Ferrimicrobium sp.: one gene and its partner. The protein of the gene in region 2 interacts with the protein of the main gene of each other region in a pairwise test. Links are inferred from orthologs where the notes say so. Each region holds a gene or a part of one and is shown on either strand. Other genes may lie near its edges.

What was found. Proteins that work in one complex are often made in the same cells at the same time.
Region 1: the proteins of M7Q83_RS00965 (region 2) and dnaX interact in binary tests that used the Escherichia coli proteins (3 or more experiments, as listed by UniProt). The link is inferred for Ferrimicrobium sp. from one-to-one orthologs.

Annotation. Positions count from the first base shown.
Region 1 is NZ_DAHXOI010000039.1:2,701-9,358, reverse strand. The notes cover bases 2,179-5,090. They hold dnaX (DNA polymerase III subunit gamma/tau), read right to left. Parts: upstream 4,763-5,090; coding sequence 2,594-4,762; downstream 2,179-2,593. Other genes in these bases: recR (recombination mediator RecR), read right to left, coding at 2,179-2,590. Also shown: M7Q83_RS13150 (acetyl-CoA C-acetyltransferase), read right to left, coding at 1-141; ccrA (crotonyl-CoA carboxylase/reductase), read left to right, coding at 225-1,592; mce (methylmalonyl-CoA epimerase), read left to right, coding at 1,589-1,996; more of recR, read right to left, coding at 1,997-2,178; M7Q83_RS13115 (aldo/keto reductase), read right to left, coding at 5,199-6,143; M7Q83_RS13110 (LarC family nickel insertion protein), read right to left, coding at 6,143-6,658. UniProt on the Escherichia coli protein: Part of the beta sliding clamp loading complex, which hydrolyzes ATP to load the beta clamp onto primed DNA to form the DNA replication pre-initiation complex.
Region 2 is NZ_DAHXOI010000001.1:213,085-221,653, forward strand. Bases 2,023-5,743 are described here. They hold M7Q83_RS00965 (error-prone DNA polymerase), read left to right. Parts: upstream 2,023-2,372; coding sequence 2,373-5,543; downstream 5,544-5,743. Other genes in these bases: M7Q83_RS00960 (hypothetical protein), read left to right, coding at 2,023-2,318; M7Q83_RS00970 (ABC transporter substrate-binding protein), read left to right, coding at 5,641-5,743. Outside these bases: M7Q83_RS00950 (circularly permuted type 2 ATP-grasp protein), read right to left, coding at 1-75; M7Q83_RS00955 (hypothetical protein), read left to right, coding at 181-804; more of M7Q83_RS00960, read left to right, coding at 801-2,022; more of M7Q83_RS00970, read left to right, coding at 5,744-6,819; M7Q83_RS00975 (acyl-CoA dehydrogenase family protein), read left to right, coding at 6,896-8,194; M7Q83_RS00980 (PIG-L family deacetylase), read left to right, coding at 8,282-8,569. UniProt on the Escherichia coli protein: DNA polymerase III is a complex, multichain enzyme responsible for most of the replicative synthesis in bacteria. This DNA polymerase also exhibits 3' to 5' exonuclease activity. The alpha chain is the DNA polymerase catalytic subunit.

The sequences.
Region 1 (6,658 bases), on a different replicon or contig from region 2:
CATCTCTGGTGCCAGGCTGGCGCGAGCGAGCGCACCTTTGATCGCGATCGATCCGAGCTGCATTGCTGTCAACGATCCAAGTGCGCCTGAGAGCTTCCCAATAGGGGTTCGTGCTCCTGATACGATTACAGAATTTGCCATCGTGCGTCCTTTCTTCGTACTTCTAGTATACGAGAGACTCCTCATGCATCAAGAATCCTCCTCCTTGCTGGTAGCATACGAGGATGACAACGGAACTCATCGATGCCATCCTCGCCAACGCGAGCGGAGAGGAGTTGGCCCAGCTGCCCCTCCCTGACCACTATCGAGCCGCCTTTCTCCGCAAAGACGAGATCTCGATGTTTGAGGGGATCCCGTCAGCGGACAGAGACCCTTCACGTTCGTTACACGTCGACGACGTTCCCGTGCCCGAACTCGCCCCAGACGAAGCGGTCATAGCGGTGATGGCCTCATCGATCAACTACAACACCGTCTGGTCCTCACTCTTTGAGCCGGTGCCTACTTTTGACTTCCTAAAGCGCATGGGCCGGTCGCACAACCTCTGGAACCGTCGCCATGACCTCGACTACCACGTGATTGGCTCCGACGCCTCAGGCATCATCGTTCGAGTCGGCTCCGCGGTACGGAACTGGAACGTCGGCGATCGCGTGACGATCCACTGTAACTACGTCGATGACCAAGATCCCTCCTCTCACGATGACTCGATGTTGGCCACCGAGCAGCGGATCTGGGGCTTTGAGACGAACTTTGGCGGACTTGCCGATTTTGCCATCGTCAAAGCCAACCAGCTCATGCCAAAACCTGCTCATTTGAGTTGGGAGGAGGCAGCAGTCAACCCGTTGTGCAACTCCACCTCCTACCGTATGATCGTCTCCAAGAATGGAGCACACATGACCCAAGGTCAGGTGGTGCTGATCTGGGGTGCAACCGGCGGGATCGGCAGCTATGCCGTCCAATATGTACTCAACGGTGGTGGCATCCCGGTGGGAGTCGTCTCATCCCCCGGAAAGGCAGCCCTGCTGCGTGAGATGGGCTGCGAATACATCATCGATCGTTCCGCTAATGGGTATCGCTTTTGGAAGGATGAGAACACCCAAGACGAGAGCGAGTGGCGACGTTTTGGCAGCGATATTCGCGCCCTCGTCGGAGAGGATCCAGACATCGTCTTTGAGCATCCTGGGCGCGAGACGATGGGGGCCTCCGTCTATGTCGCCAAGCGCGGCGGGTTGATCATGACCTGTGCCGCTACCACTGGCTATCGCATCGAATACGACAATCGTCACCTCTGGATGAAGCTCAAGTCCATCAAAGCCAGCCATTTCGCTAACTATCGCGAAGCCTACGAAGCCAATAAGCTCATCGCCAAAGGTAGAGTACAACCAGTGCTTTCTGCAACCTTTGACCTCGAACATGTAGGCCGAGCGGTCAATGTCGTACGCGCGAACCTTCACGAAGGCAAGGTCGGCATCCGTTGTCTGAGTCCCGCCGATGGACTCGGCGTCACCGATCAGGCCCTTCGCGACCGTGTCGGCGAGGACAAGATCACCCTCTTTCAACGATTTGCTCGCGCCAAGACCGTGGAGAATACATGAATACGACCGAGATTGACCACGTGGCTATCGCCGTTGCCGACCTCGAAACGGCCATCCAACACTACGTCGCCCTCGGTGGTCGTGTCGTACACCGCGAACGCGTCGAATCTGACGGCATCGACGAGGTGTTGCTGCAAGTGGCTGACTCCTATATCCAGCTCGTCTCGCCTTATGACCAATCCTCAAGTGTTGCCCGGTTCCTCCAACGGCGTGGCGAGGGACTCCACCACATCGGCCTACGAGTTCCCGACTGCGCCGCGGCCATCCAGGAGCTCGAAGCGGAGGGTTTTGAACTCATCGACCACGTGCCACGCCCTGGTTCCAGAGACACGCTTGTCGCCTTCGTGCATCCCAAGAGCGCAAACGGAACGTTAATTGAGATCGTGCAGGAGCAACAGCACTAACTACAGGCGATAACGTCCATCGAGCGCACGTGACAAGGTCACCTCATCGACATAGTCGAGGTCGCCTCCAACCGGCACCCCCGTCGCCAGCCGAGAAACGCCAACCCCAGCTGGGCTGACAAGCTTGGCAATATAGGTCGCCGTCGCTTCCCCCTCGATTGTCGACGAGGTAGCCAAAATAACCTCCTTGACGGAGGTATCACGCAAGCGGTTGAGCAGCTCACTGAGGTGTAGCTGTTCCGGTCCTACGCCATCCATTGGGCTGATCACACCGCCAAGCACATGATACAACCCGCGAAAGGACAGGCCACGCTCGAAAGCGAGCACATCTCTGGGTTCCTCTACCACACAGATCACCGTCCGATCACGGCCTGGATTCGCGCAGACGCCACAGAGCTCATCTTCACTGAGTGCAAAGCATTCTCGACAGCGCTTGGTATTCGTCACTGCGTCCGTCAGTGCATCCGCTAGCCGCTGCGCATCTTGTGGCCCTCGCTTGACCATGAAGAGCGCGATTCGTTGCGCCGACTTGGGGCCGATGCCGGGCAACCGAGAAAGCTCATCCATGAGCTTTGCCAAGGAGGCAGGATACATCGTCTAGAGCTCCCCCTGAATCAATCGTGCTCCTGGAAAGACCTCGGTGACATTAGCAACGATCGCATCATCACTAAAACGCTGCGTCGGTACCGAGGTGGTGAACTCCTCGTCATCAGCCTCGGAGATCAGCTCCTCAGGTGAGTCTGTTAGCCCATCAGAGCGGTTCGCTGTCGCTGGATCTGTCTCGCTCTCTAGCACGAGTCGGAAGTCCAGCTGTCCTCCGTAGAGTTGACGCAGCAGAGCAATGATCTCGTTGAGGTAGGGCTCAAGCTTCTTACGCCGCGTCTCATGATCGAGGACGATGCCTATCTCCCCCGCGCCCAAAACCGTCAGCCGAGTATCACGGATCCACGTGCGGATATTGCGCTGTTGCAGCGCGGGAAGATAACGCTCAAGCCACTCAGCCTGGATCAACGTACGCAACTGATCTGTGGCCGCTAGATCAAGCGCGCCATCGGGCCCCTGCAAGGCAGTCGGTTCCAGGTGCCCCTCATCACTCCCCTTGTCGTTCCGCGTTGCGAGCTCCGACTCATCGGTCAGTGGGGTTGTGACCTCTTGGATCGTCGCCATTGATGGTGCTCGCGTCGTTTCCGTGGAGTCTGCCTCCATTCTCCCTACGTGGGTCCCGTCTCGATGTTCCTCCGACGAGTCACCGAGGGTTACCGAGTCACTCGTTTCGGCGACGACGTCATCCGGAGCCACAGCTGGAGTCCCAGTCTCCTTGGACCCAGTCTCCTTGGACCCAGTCTCCTTGGACCCAGCCTCAGGCGCTAGTCGTCTCTCTTGCCCAGTGTCCCCTTCGCGGCGAGGGAGCAGTGAATCTGGCGTCTGCGAGCTAAGGGTCTGTGGCTCTTTCGATGGAGGCTCTTTCGATGGAGGTTCTGTCATCGGAGGTTCTGTTGTTGGAGGTTGGCCAGCTCCCGAACCGACAGACGCTGGCGAGTTAGGCCGACTAGAAGGTCGGCCAATCGCGCCACGAAGACGTGCGAGATCACCACTTGGAGATTTTGAGGGGCCAACGTCTTCCCGAGAAGGTCGTCGCACCGCCTCCACACTTTGGGACCTGCTATCGCTTGTGGCTAGCTCGCGTGATGGCGGCATGGGAGTACTTGAGCCGAGCGATTCCTCGAGTCGTCGGACCCGCTGTTCGAGATCAGCGCCGCTAGCCGAATCCGCCACCAACTGCACAAGGACTGCCTCAAGTACCACCCCCGGATCCAGGGCATCACGAACACCGATACTCAAACGTCCTAAGGTCTCCATTGCCCGCGTTATACGAGCAAGTGGGTACTCCCCTCCCTCGCCACGAAGGGCTGCGAGAAATTGCTCCTTCAGACGAACCAAGAGCTCGGTGACGACCCAGAGAGGATCATTGCCTGACTGCAAGAGCTCCTCCACCGCCAGCACCGTTGCACTGGCATCAAGTTCCAGCAAGCTCGCCACTGCCAGCTCTATGGATGCGTCGACCTCTGGAATGACCTGTCCAAGCGCCAAGACCTGTTCAAGAACGGAGAGGGTATCTCGGGCCGATCCTCGTCCCCGCCGAAGAACCCACTCACGGGTCGCCGTATTGAGCTCAACCCCAGTACGGTTCGCAATATCATCGACAACTTCGCCTACCGCTGACATGTCCAATAGGTGGAACTCAAAATGCTGGGTTCGTGAGACGACCGTTTGGAGTACCTTTTGCGGGTTTGTCGTCGCCAAAATAAAAATAACGTGCGGCGGTGGCTCCTCGAGTGTCTTTAACAGCGCGTTCGACGCAGCAGTGGAGAGCATATGAACCTCATCGATGATGTAGACCTTCCATCGACCTGTCCCAGCCGTGGCGACGGTCCCAATCAACCATCGCATCGCATCTACACCAGAGTTCGAGGCAGCGTCAAGCTCCTCAACCTCCCCCGAGGCTCCCGACGCAATCGAGACGCACGACGCACAGGCAAGGCACGGTTCACCATCAACCAAATTTTCACAGTTCAATGCCTTGGCAAGGATCCGAGCGGTCGATGTCTTTCCTGTACCTCGTGGCCCTGAAAACAGGTAGGCGTGGCCGACAGAGTCTGAGGCAACAGCCGCTCGCAGTGCCCTCGTGACGTGATCCTGTCCAAGCACCTCCGAGAAGCGTTGGGGTCGAAACCGCCGATACAGGGACTGATAGTTCGCGGACACGACGCCATCCTAATGTCGGCAGCTCCCCCAAAACGCCTGTGCTCCAAGGACCGTGTCCATCACGGAGGTCAGGCGACCCACGGTACCCGAGATACCTTGCTGAGGGCTGCTGCCTTCCGACCCTGACCCGGTTCACGAGGTCCCGCCACGTGGGGCCCGACCTCCGTGATGGACACGGTCCAAAGAAACTATAAGCTAGTGTAGCACGCTCGGAACCGAACGGTTCTGAGACCTGGAGGGGTGCGAGAGCGGCCGAATCGGCGCGATTGGAAGTCGCGTGTGGGGCAACTCACCGTGGGTTCGAATCCCACCTCCTCCGCGCCTGAGCCAAGGGGTCACCAACGGCCCCTTGGCTTGAGCAACTCGTTCCTGGCCTTAGTAGCTCGGCTCGTCCTTGGCCATCAACAAGATGATGACCGCTGCACTCGTCTCTCGCTCAAGCTGACGGCGTGCTTCCTGCAGCACAGAGCGACCGTACTTCGCTCAACTCATCAGCCGTGAGTGCATGGCCCTGGGTGGCGACGTTGCGTTCAACCTGCGCCCTTGAGGTGGCCCCGGCAATCACGGAACTTACCTGCGACTCACCGAGCAAGTAGGCAAAGGCGAGATCCAAAAGCTCCATTCCATGGTCATGCGCATAGTGATCAAGCTTCTCAATCAGATCCCACTCAGCGTTGTCGAGTTGCTGAGGGCGCGAGGCGAGTCGTGTACCAGCGACCGGCGCCACCCCCCGGTGAAACTTCCCCGTCAACAAACCTGAGGCCAATGGATAGAACGGCAGGATACCCACACCATACTTACTGGCCGCTGGTATCAGCTCATCCTCCACCGTTCGTTCCACCATCGAGTAGTGGTTTTGCGCCGAGATGAATCGCTCAGCGCCTAGCGTTCGCGCGATAAGCTCAGCTTCCACGAGTTGCCAACTGGCAAAGTTTGACGATCCAATGTAACGGATCTTGCCCTGATGGATCGCATCGGTAAGCGCTGCAAGCGTCTCCTCGATCGGCGTGAGTGGATCAGGTTGGTGCAGCTGATACAGATCGATGTGGTCAGTCTGTAGGCGGCGAAGAGAGGCTTCAAGCGCCCTCATAAGATAGCGCCGAGATCCACGTGCGACATCTCGATCACCCATGTCCATGCCGAACTTGGTAGCAAGAACGATCTCATGTCGAAAGGGTTTGATCACCTCTCCCATGATCTCCTCCGAGGCACCGTTACCTCCGTAGATATCAGCGGTGTCAAAGAGGGTGATGCCGGCCTCGAAGGCGGCAACGAGCACCTCCTTCGATGCCTCAAATTCAAGCCGACCACCAAAGTTATTACAGCCGAGGCCAACCTCTGACACCCGAAGACCCGACATCCCTAACTGACGAAACCTCATCACTCCTCCTTGTTCACTATTACCTGGTATTTGGTCTGCTGCGAAGTTCGTTCCGCACTACTGACACCGATCGACCGGTAGGCGCCCATCACCCGGTCGTGCAGTTCGCCAAGAGGCATGTCGAGCACTTGCGCTACCCGGCGCAGATCCTCGAACTCTGGCTTCGCACCAGCTGAGGTGACCTTCACCATCACCAGGTGACCCTCGACCTCCACCTCCTGAAAGGAGGGGACAAGACGACGCCGCTGTTGAAGACGAAATCGAACCCCTGGAGTTCTGAGCAACCGTTGCACGCGGGCGACCATCGCATCCATCTCCGTTGGCTTCACAAGAACAGTAAGCAACACCCCAGGACGTGATTTCTTACCAGTTGCTGGCGTCATGTACGCATCGAGTGCACCAGCATCCAAACTCTCTTGAATGCAATTGCCCAACAGTTCACCGCTCACATCATCGAGGTAGGTCTCCAGCACCCCAACGGTCTCCACGAGAGCAGCGTCACCGACCAGATCGTC
Region 2 (8,569 bases):
TGGAAGTCCTGGCGCAGTGAGCACCTCGTCGAAGGTGTTCGAGATCACGTATGCGTCAAGGAGGGTATTCTCCATAGCGCAACCTTAGCAGATCTGGTTCGACGATTTTCCCAAGCAACATGTTGTTCATCGTTGTTATGAGAGTATGTGCGGTCGAACCTACGCCAGAAAAGCGAACAAATGTACTACTATGTCGCTATGGAGCTGTTGCCTACCTCATCGTTGCTTGACGCGACCTCGCATCAACCACCGACAACGTTACCGCTCAAGGCCGAGTACGCGGCGTTGCTTCCAAAGGGGGGATTGCTGGCAGGCGCCGTTACCAGCGTCCGTGGACCAGGGTCCTATACCGCCATGATTGAGATGCTCAGTGTCACCTCTCAAGCGGGTTGCAACATCGCCCTTGCTGGCCTCCACGATCTTGGTGTGGTGGCGCTAGCACGAGCCGGTTGGGATCTTTCTCGTGTCCTATTGGTCGATCATGAATCTGAGATGACCCAGGTCATTGCGCTGCTTGTTGCAGCCTTTGATGTGGTCGTGTTGGATGTGGCCGTCCTCGACCGTTCTTGGTACCGACTTGTCGCGCGGGCTAGGGAGCGCAGGAGCGCACTGGTAATGCTTGATCGTATGGTGACGATCGAGCATCACCAGCTCCGACGACCTCTGCCTGGAGTGACGCTCGTCGTCGAGGAACTCGGTTGGGGTGTCCCAACGCCGGAGTGCCCCTTGGGATCTCCAATCCTGCGTATGACAGCAGAAGAGCACGGGCTCACGCTCGGTAATGCAACAACGGTGGCGCAATGATGCTGACCACTCCTCGACGTATGGTTGCTCTCGATCTCACTGGGCTTTCGGCGCTGGCGCTCGATCTTGCAGTACGTGATTGCGCTGCAGTGGTGTACCGAGGTCAGATCGTGGAGGTAGCTGAGGCAGCCAAACACCATGGTGTTGTGGTCGGCATGCGTGCATCGGAGGCGATGGCACGCTGTCCCATGCTGGAGGTGCGAGAGCGCGATCAGTATCGAGAAGAGCAGTGGCTTGCACGATTGTTGCGGATGTTTGACTCGGTCTCTCCTCACTTTCGTCGCTACCGACATTCGTTGATAGCCCCATTGGGCTCGATGACTCGCTACTTTGGGTCCGAACCACAGGTATTTGCGGCTATCGAGTCGGTCATTGCATCGCTGACCCAGACCTACCCCCAGGTGCGTGCCACGCTTGGTGCGGCGGATTCTGCCTTTGCTGCATTGGTAGCAGCACGCATGGGGTGTCGAATACGTCCAGGGGAGTCGGTGTCGTTTGTGGGCGAGCGCAGAGTCACTGAACTCCTTCCAACGCCAGTGGCGGCGGTGTTGTGTGAGGTGGGGATGGAGCGAGTTGCTGATTTTCAACGACTCGATGGTGCTGTTGTGGCGGCACGTTTTGGCGGCACCGGACTGCACTGGCATCGTCTCTGTCGCCTTGAAGCCGATCTTGTTGTCGGGGATGATGATCCCTCCGAGATCGTGATGTGTGCCACGACTGTCTTCGATGGCGACACCATCGAACGGATCTCATTCCGCCTGATGCGACCACTCGATCGACTTGTTCACACCGCCGAACAGGGTGGACTGATACTTGTGAAGGCGAACATGGTCCTCGTTACGACGACGGGTGAGCTCACCAAAGTGGTGGAGGTGCTTGATGGAGCAAGTACTACGGAACTGATCGCTCGACTTCGATGGTTCGAGCAGGCGACGCGGTCGCGTCGTGATCGGTTGGTTGAGGTGCGTATCGAACCATTGGGGTGGTCCCCATTGCGTCGACGCCAGCTGACACTCGATCGTCAGGAGCTCAAGGAGTCGGCGATTCTTGCGACACTGACTCGATTGACGACACTCTATGGTGACGATAGTGTGCGCGTACCGGTGATACAGGGTGGTCGGTCCCTAGGCGAGCAGGGCGTTTGGGTCCCTTGGAGTGGGCGATGGCCATCTCCGATGCCCTCAGATGATACTGGGGCTCCGTGGCCAGGTCGTCTGCACGGTGCTGCCCCAAGCCTGGTCTATCAACACCCCCGTGAGATCGGTCTCTTTGATGTCGCTGGCGTTCCTGTGGGGGTGTACGGGGACGGAGTCATTCTTCCTCAACCCGCGGTGCTCGTTCTCGGCCGTGAGCAGCTCGTGATTTTGGCTTTTCATGGCCCTTGGGTCGTCGTTGAGCGCTGGTGGGAACACCGTCGCCGACGGTATGTGCGGCTGATGGTGATCACCCCCAAAGGGGTCAGTCTCGTGATTCGAGAGGCACAACGTTGGTGGCTCGAGGGGGAGTTTGCCTGACGCATGTCTCGCCACCGACAGCGACCGATCTGGCGCGTTCAAGATGTCGCTAGTGTGCGATCGGAGTATGCGGTACCCGACCCTTTGATATCGGGTTACGCAGAACTCCACGCGCATAGCTACTTTAGCTTCCTTGACGGTGTCGTCTCACCCGAGGATCTTGTCGCCGCGGCGAGCCATGCAGGTCTCGCTGGGATTGCACTGACCGACCACAATGGTCTCTATGGGATCCCTCGCTTTTTGGCGGCTGCTCACTCCGTTGGAATTCAACCGATTATCGGGGCTGAAGTAACCCTTGGTAAGGAAGAGACGCGCACCGGGACATTCGATCCGCCCGGAGAGCATCTCGTGATTCTTGCGGCCTCGATCGAGGGGTATCAAGCACTCTCTCGAACGATTGCTGAAGGACATCTTCGGGGGGGATCGAAGGGCGTCTTTTCGTTGTCCCTCGATCAGTTGGCCGCCAACCAACCACAGGATGGCTGGATTGTATTAACTGGATGTCGGAAAGGGCCCCTCTCGCGTGCGTTCATGGAGGAAGGTCCCAACGCGACTCGACGTCGATTGAGTGAATTGGAGGAGCGTTTCGGCCATGATGCGTTGGTGATTGAGATCCACGATCATGGTGATCCATTGGATGCGGTCCGAGCGGATTTCTTCGCTGCACTTGCGACCGAGCGGGCGTTACCGCTCGTCGGTACGCAAAATGTGCACGCTCTCGATGGCCATGGTCAGCGATTAGCGACGATTGCGGCTGCGATCAGGTCAAACTCTCGGCTTGCGCAACTCGACGGATACCTGCCGAGTGCGGGGGTGCCGCGACTGCGCACCCCCAAGGAGCAGCAACAGCATTTTGGACGTTATCCGGGTATCGTAGCCCAGACGTTGGAGGTGATGGAACGCTGTCGTTTCCCACTCCAGCTCATCGCTCCGGGTCTGCCTCGCTCGCTTGCCCCTGCGGGTGCGACGGATAGCTCCTGGCTTCGCAACCTCACTTTTGAGCGAGCGCCACAGCGCTATGGAGTTGCAGCTGCCGAACGGGTTCCAGGAGCCTATCGTCAGCTCGGCTACGAGCTTGATATCATCGAGTCATTGGGTTTTGCTGGCTACTTCCTTGTGGTGACCGATCTGGTCGATTTTTGCCGCAGAGAAGGGATCTACTGCCAGGGTCGGGGATCGGCAGCGAACTCCGCCGTCTGTTACGCCCTCGGGATTACCAACGCTGACCCGGTCGCCCTTGGTCTGCTCTTTGAACGTTTCCTCTCTCCTGAGCGTGACGGTCCTCCGGATATCGATATCGATATCGAGAGTGGGCGACGCGAGGAGGTGTTGCAGTATGTCTTTCGTCGCTATGGCAGGGAACACGCCGCTCAAGTCGCTAGCCTGATCACCTATCGGGCTCGTTCTGTGCTCCGAGATACCGCACGCGTCTACGGTGTGCCAACCACACAGATCGACCGATGGTCTCGCCAGATCGAACGGCGCGGTTCATTACGTGCTTCACTGGATGCGCGTGATCATCACGGACACCCACTGCTGGAAGTTCCTGCCGACATGGCTCAGATCGCACTCGGTCTCGAAGATGTCCCCCGACACCTTGGTCTTCATGTGGGGGGGATGGTGATCTGTGATCGACCGATCATTGAGGTTTGTCCAGTTGAGTGGGCGCGTAAGGCAGAACGAAGTGTGCTGCAATGGGACAAGGATGATTGCGCACAGATGGGACTCGTCAAGTTCGATCTCCTTGGCCTCGGGATGCTAGGCGCGATCCATGAGATGGTCGACCTGGTCAAGGAGGCCTGGGGCGTTACTGTCGACATTGCACTTTTGCCCCAAGAAGAGCAGGTCTACGAGATGTTACAGCACGCTGACTCGATCGGTCTTTTCCAGGTGGAGTCGCGGGCGCAGATGGCGACATTGCCACGGTTGAAACCGACCTGTTTTTATGACCTTGTCGTCGAGGTCGCACTCATTCGCCCGGGCCCAATCCAGGGAGGGTCGGTCCACCCCTACCTCCGACGCCGGAGCGGGGAGGAGGCGGTGACGTACTCGCATCCACTGCTCGAACGGTCGCTCGCCAAGACCCTCGGGGTGCCACTCTTTCAAGAACAACTCATGCAGATGGCGATGGATGTTGCTGGGTTCTCGCCAGCACAGGCTGACGAACTGCGACAGGCGATGAGTTCTCGACGATCAACGGAGCGCATGGAGCGACTCAAAAGGCGTCTTTTTGCCGGTATGGAGGCGAACGGGGTCGATGACCGTGCAAAGGAGGAGATCTACCAGAAGCTCTCTGCTTTTGCAAACTTTGGGTTCCCGGAGAGTCATGCTGCCTCCTTTGCCTACCTTGTCTATGTCAGTGCGTGGTTTAAACGCTATTACCCGGCAGCGTTTTATGCAGGTATCTTGCGTTCGCAGCCGATGGGGTTTTGGTCACCGCAGACCTTGCTGCGTGACGCCACTCGTCATGGGGTTGAGATTATGCCTCCTGATGTCAACCGTGGGTCAGCTATCACCACCTTGGAGGCGCATGATGGTGAGATCCGGCTTCGGGTGGGACTCAACACCATCCGTGGCATTGGAGACGAGAAAGCTCACGCCATCATCGGGGCCAGACCGTACGACGCTTGGCGAGCGCTTCTCGACCGTGTCGAACTCAACGAGTCGCAGATGATCAATCTCGCCAAAGCAGGGGCATTCGATAGCTTTGGTGAACATCGTCATGCGGTGATCTGGCAGAGTGGTGAGTTGGTGCGGGATCAAGGAGGGCTCTCGGGTATCGTGGCGATGGGTACACAACCTTCCTTCCCGCCCCTCAATGAGCAGGAGCGACAGCGCATGGAGTCTCGCGCTCTCGGATTTGTGACCGGTGGGCACCCACTGGAGTTGCTCCGCACCTCACTAGAAGGATCTGGCGTCGTGCGCTCCGATCGGCTAAGAGAGTTAGGCGATGGGGCCAAGGTAGTGGTGGCGGGCATCATTACCCATCGACAGCGTCCAGGTACGGCAAAGGGTGTGGTCTTCCTCAACCTTGAGGATGAGGCTGGGTTGGTGAATGTCCTCCTACGCCCTGGCGTTTGGGTTCGTTTTCGCGAAGCAGCCCTTTCATCTGCCGTGCTCGTGACAGGGAGGTTGCAGTGTAATGGGGAGGTGCGCTCGGTGATCGCATCCAAGGTGACACCGCTTGACAGTATCCCTGTATTTGGAGCGCGTAATTTTCAATAAGGGTAGCTCCGCGCTAGGGATAGTGACACAGATCACGACCACGACCTTAAGTGAGGTAGAACCAAAGGCGGATGAAGACGTGCTAGGGTAGTGGCCGATGCGATACCAGACGATCAGTATGTCATTAGTGGTCGCCTTGGGTGGTCTCGTGCTGGCGAGTTGTGGAAGTCGGACGACGAGCCTGACGACGCCGCTTGCCTCGGCCCCAGGGATTACCGCTTCGAGCGTGCTGTTTGCGAGCGAGGTCGACACCGATGGGGTTTCTCGTCAGTACGCCGCTGATGAGGTGGCTGGCATCCGTGCGGTCCTTCGACTATTTGACGAACACCACGGTATCTATGGTCGTCAGCTGAGCGTTGTTGTGAAAGATGACGCGGGACAGACCGCGATTGCGGCTGACGAGACACGGTATTTGAGCATGACGGTTGGTGCTTTTGCCCTGATAGGCGATAGCCCGTCCTCGGTGCTGAATCCTATCTCGGCCCAGGCCTCGAATTCGGGCATCCTTCAGCTCTATCCGATTGGACAGGCGACGGGGGCGAATACGGTCAATGCCGTTCCTCCGGTCACTACCTCAGCCTCCAATCTTGGGACGCTTCTGAACTATCTCGATTTAGCCAATGGCACCATCGCTGTCCTCTCACCAACTGGTATTCCAACGATCGCTCGTGATCTTGGCGTCAAGACGACACCGGAACAGCTCACGTATACCACCAGTGGACAACTGCAAGGGTTGACCCAGCTCACCACAACGGTCCCGGACCTCGTGTTGAGCTTCGCTCCAGCGTCGGTGACGATCAAACTGCTTGCAGAGCTCAGTAGCTTGAATGAGGCGCCGACGGTGATCGCCGTCGAGGACTCCACATCGCGTCAACGGTTGCATGCCGGAGCACCAACGTTTCATGGCGATCTCCTGCGCCTTGGAACTTGGGTGCCTCAAGAAGCCCTTGATCAGGCATGGAGTGGGTATCTGTCCAAGGTTGATCACCTCCTCGGTCCAAAAGTCCCCCTGAACTCTGCGACCCTTAACGGCATCTACAGCGCTACGATGTCGGTAGAACTCCTCCGTTCAGTGGGGCTCAATCCGAGTCGTCGCGCGATATTGACGAGCTTGGCTCAGCACCGCTTCAGTCCGGCCATACCAGCTTTGGGTCCGTGGAGTGCGACTTCGGGATTTCAAGGGGGTGTACTGACGGGGACCGCACACCCCGTATACGTTGATGGCACCCGAGTAACGCTGACGCCGCCCAGCCTGGCATCACCTCCGAGGGTCTAGGCCGGCGGTTTGCCTGACCCTTTGAGTCGCCTGGGTGGTGCTAGAGTCGGTGCATGCGCGAGAGAAGGAGGCGATGATGGCGTGGGACTTTGCTACTGACCCCGCATTTGCAGCGCAACTGGTATGGATCGAGGAGTTGGTCCGGGAGGAGATTTTTCCGCTTGAAACGCTCGATCTTGCTACTCCAGGGCTGAAGCAGATCATCAAGCCTTTGCAGGAGGAGGTGAAGGAGCGTGGACTTTTCGCTGCCCATCTGCCTCCAGGTCTTGGTGGTCAAGGTTTTGGTCAGGTCAAGCTAGGACTGATGAATGAGATTTTGGGGATGTCACCAATTGCCCCACTCGTCTTTGGCAACAACGCTCCCGACTCGGGAAATGCTGAACTTCTTGCTCTTGGTATCGAGGCAAATGGTGCCGAGTTCCAGCGCGAACGCTATCTTGAACCCCTGTTACGCGGTGAACTCGCGAGCGGGTTTTCGATGACTGAGCCCGATGCAGGTGCTGATCCGACGCGCATTAGCGCGACGGCGTTAAGGGATGGTGATGAGTGGGTCATCAACGGGCATAAATGGTACACCACCAATGGATCGGTGGCAGATTTTCTCATTGTGATGGTCCGGACGATTCCTGATGTGCCTGCTCGCCAGGGTATGTCGATGCTACTTGTCCCGAAGGGGACGCCTGGGGTGCGTGTGGTGCGAGATATCCCCACCATGGAAGACCCTGTCGTACGCCCAGGCTCTTACGGCAATCACGCGGAGATCATCTACGAGGATGTTCGCGTACCCCTTGATCATCTCATTGGACATGAAGGGATGGGATTTTCCCTCGCTCAGAGTCGGCTCGGTCCTGGTCGGATCCACCACTGCATGCGATGGCTTGGGCAGTCACGCCGGGCCTTTGCGATGATGTGTGAGCGAGCTGTCTCCAGGGAGGTTTTTGGCGAGCCACTCGCTGCCAAGCAGACGGTGCAAAACTGGATCGCCGATTCAGCTGCTGAGATGTCGGCTGCTCGTTTAATGACCCTGCAGGCGGCGTGGTTGATCGACCTGAAGGGACAGAAGGCAGCTCGCAAGGAGATCTCGATGATCAAGTACTTTGGGGCCCAGGTGCTCTACAACGTGATCGATCGGGCGATCCAAGTCCACGGTGGTCTCGGGTTCTCCTCCGACCTTCCGCTGGAACAGATGTACCGTGCTGCACGGGCAGCCCGCATCTATGATGGTCCCGATGAGGTGCACCGCATGACGGTTGCTCGCCAGATACTGCGTGATTACGAGCCTGTCGAAGAACCCACTGAACTCATCGCCACCCGGCGAGTGGCAGCCAAGGAGCACTTTGCGGCGCAGCTTGAGCTGTTAAGCATCGACCGTTGAGCGAGTAGGGCGAACGCATCGGTCCTGTAGCTTGCCTTTGGCAGTTAGCCTATTGAGAGCACAACATGTGAGATCGATGGAGGAGATGTGTCGAGAGACCCGCGGACGATTGTGAGCGTTCATGCCCACCCCGATGATGAAGCATCCAAGGGTGCTGCTACGATCGCGAAGTACGCCCAGCTGGGTGTTCGTGCGGTGCTGGTCACCGCCACGGGCGGCGAGGAGGGCGAGTACCTGAATCCAGCCTTCAAGGAGCGGGACCCAGGCGAGTTGCCGGAGCTGAGGATGAAGGAGCTGGCACGTTCTGCTGAGATCATCGGCTATGAGCAGGTCGAGCTGCTTGGTTTTCGTGACTCAGGCATGCCTGGCAGTGAG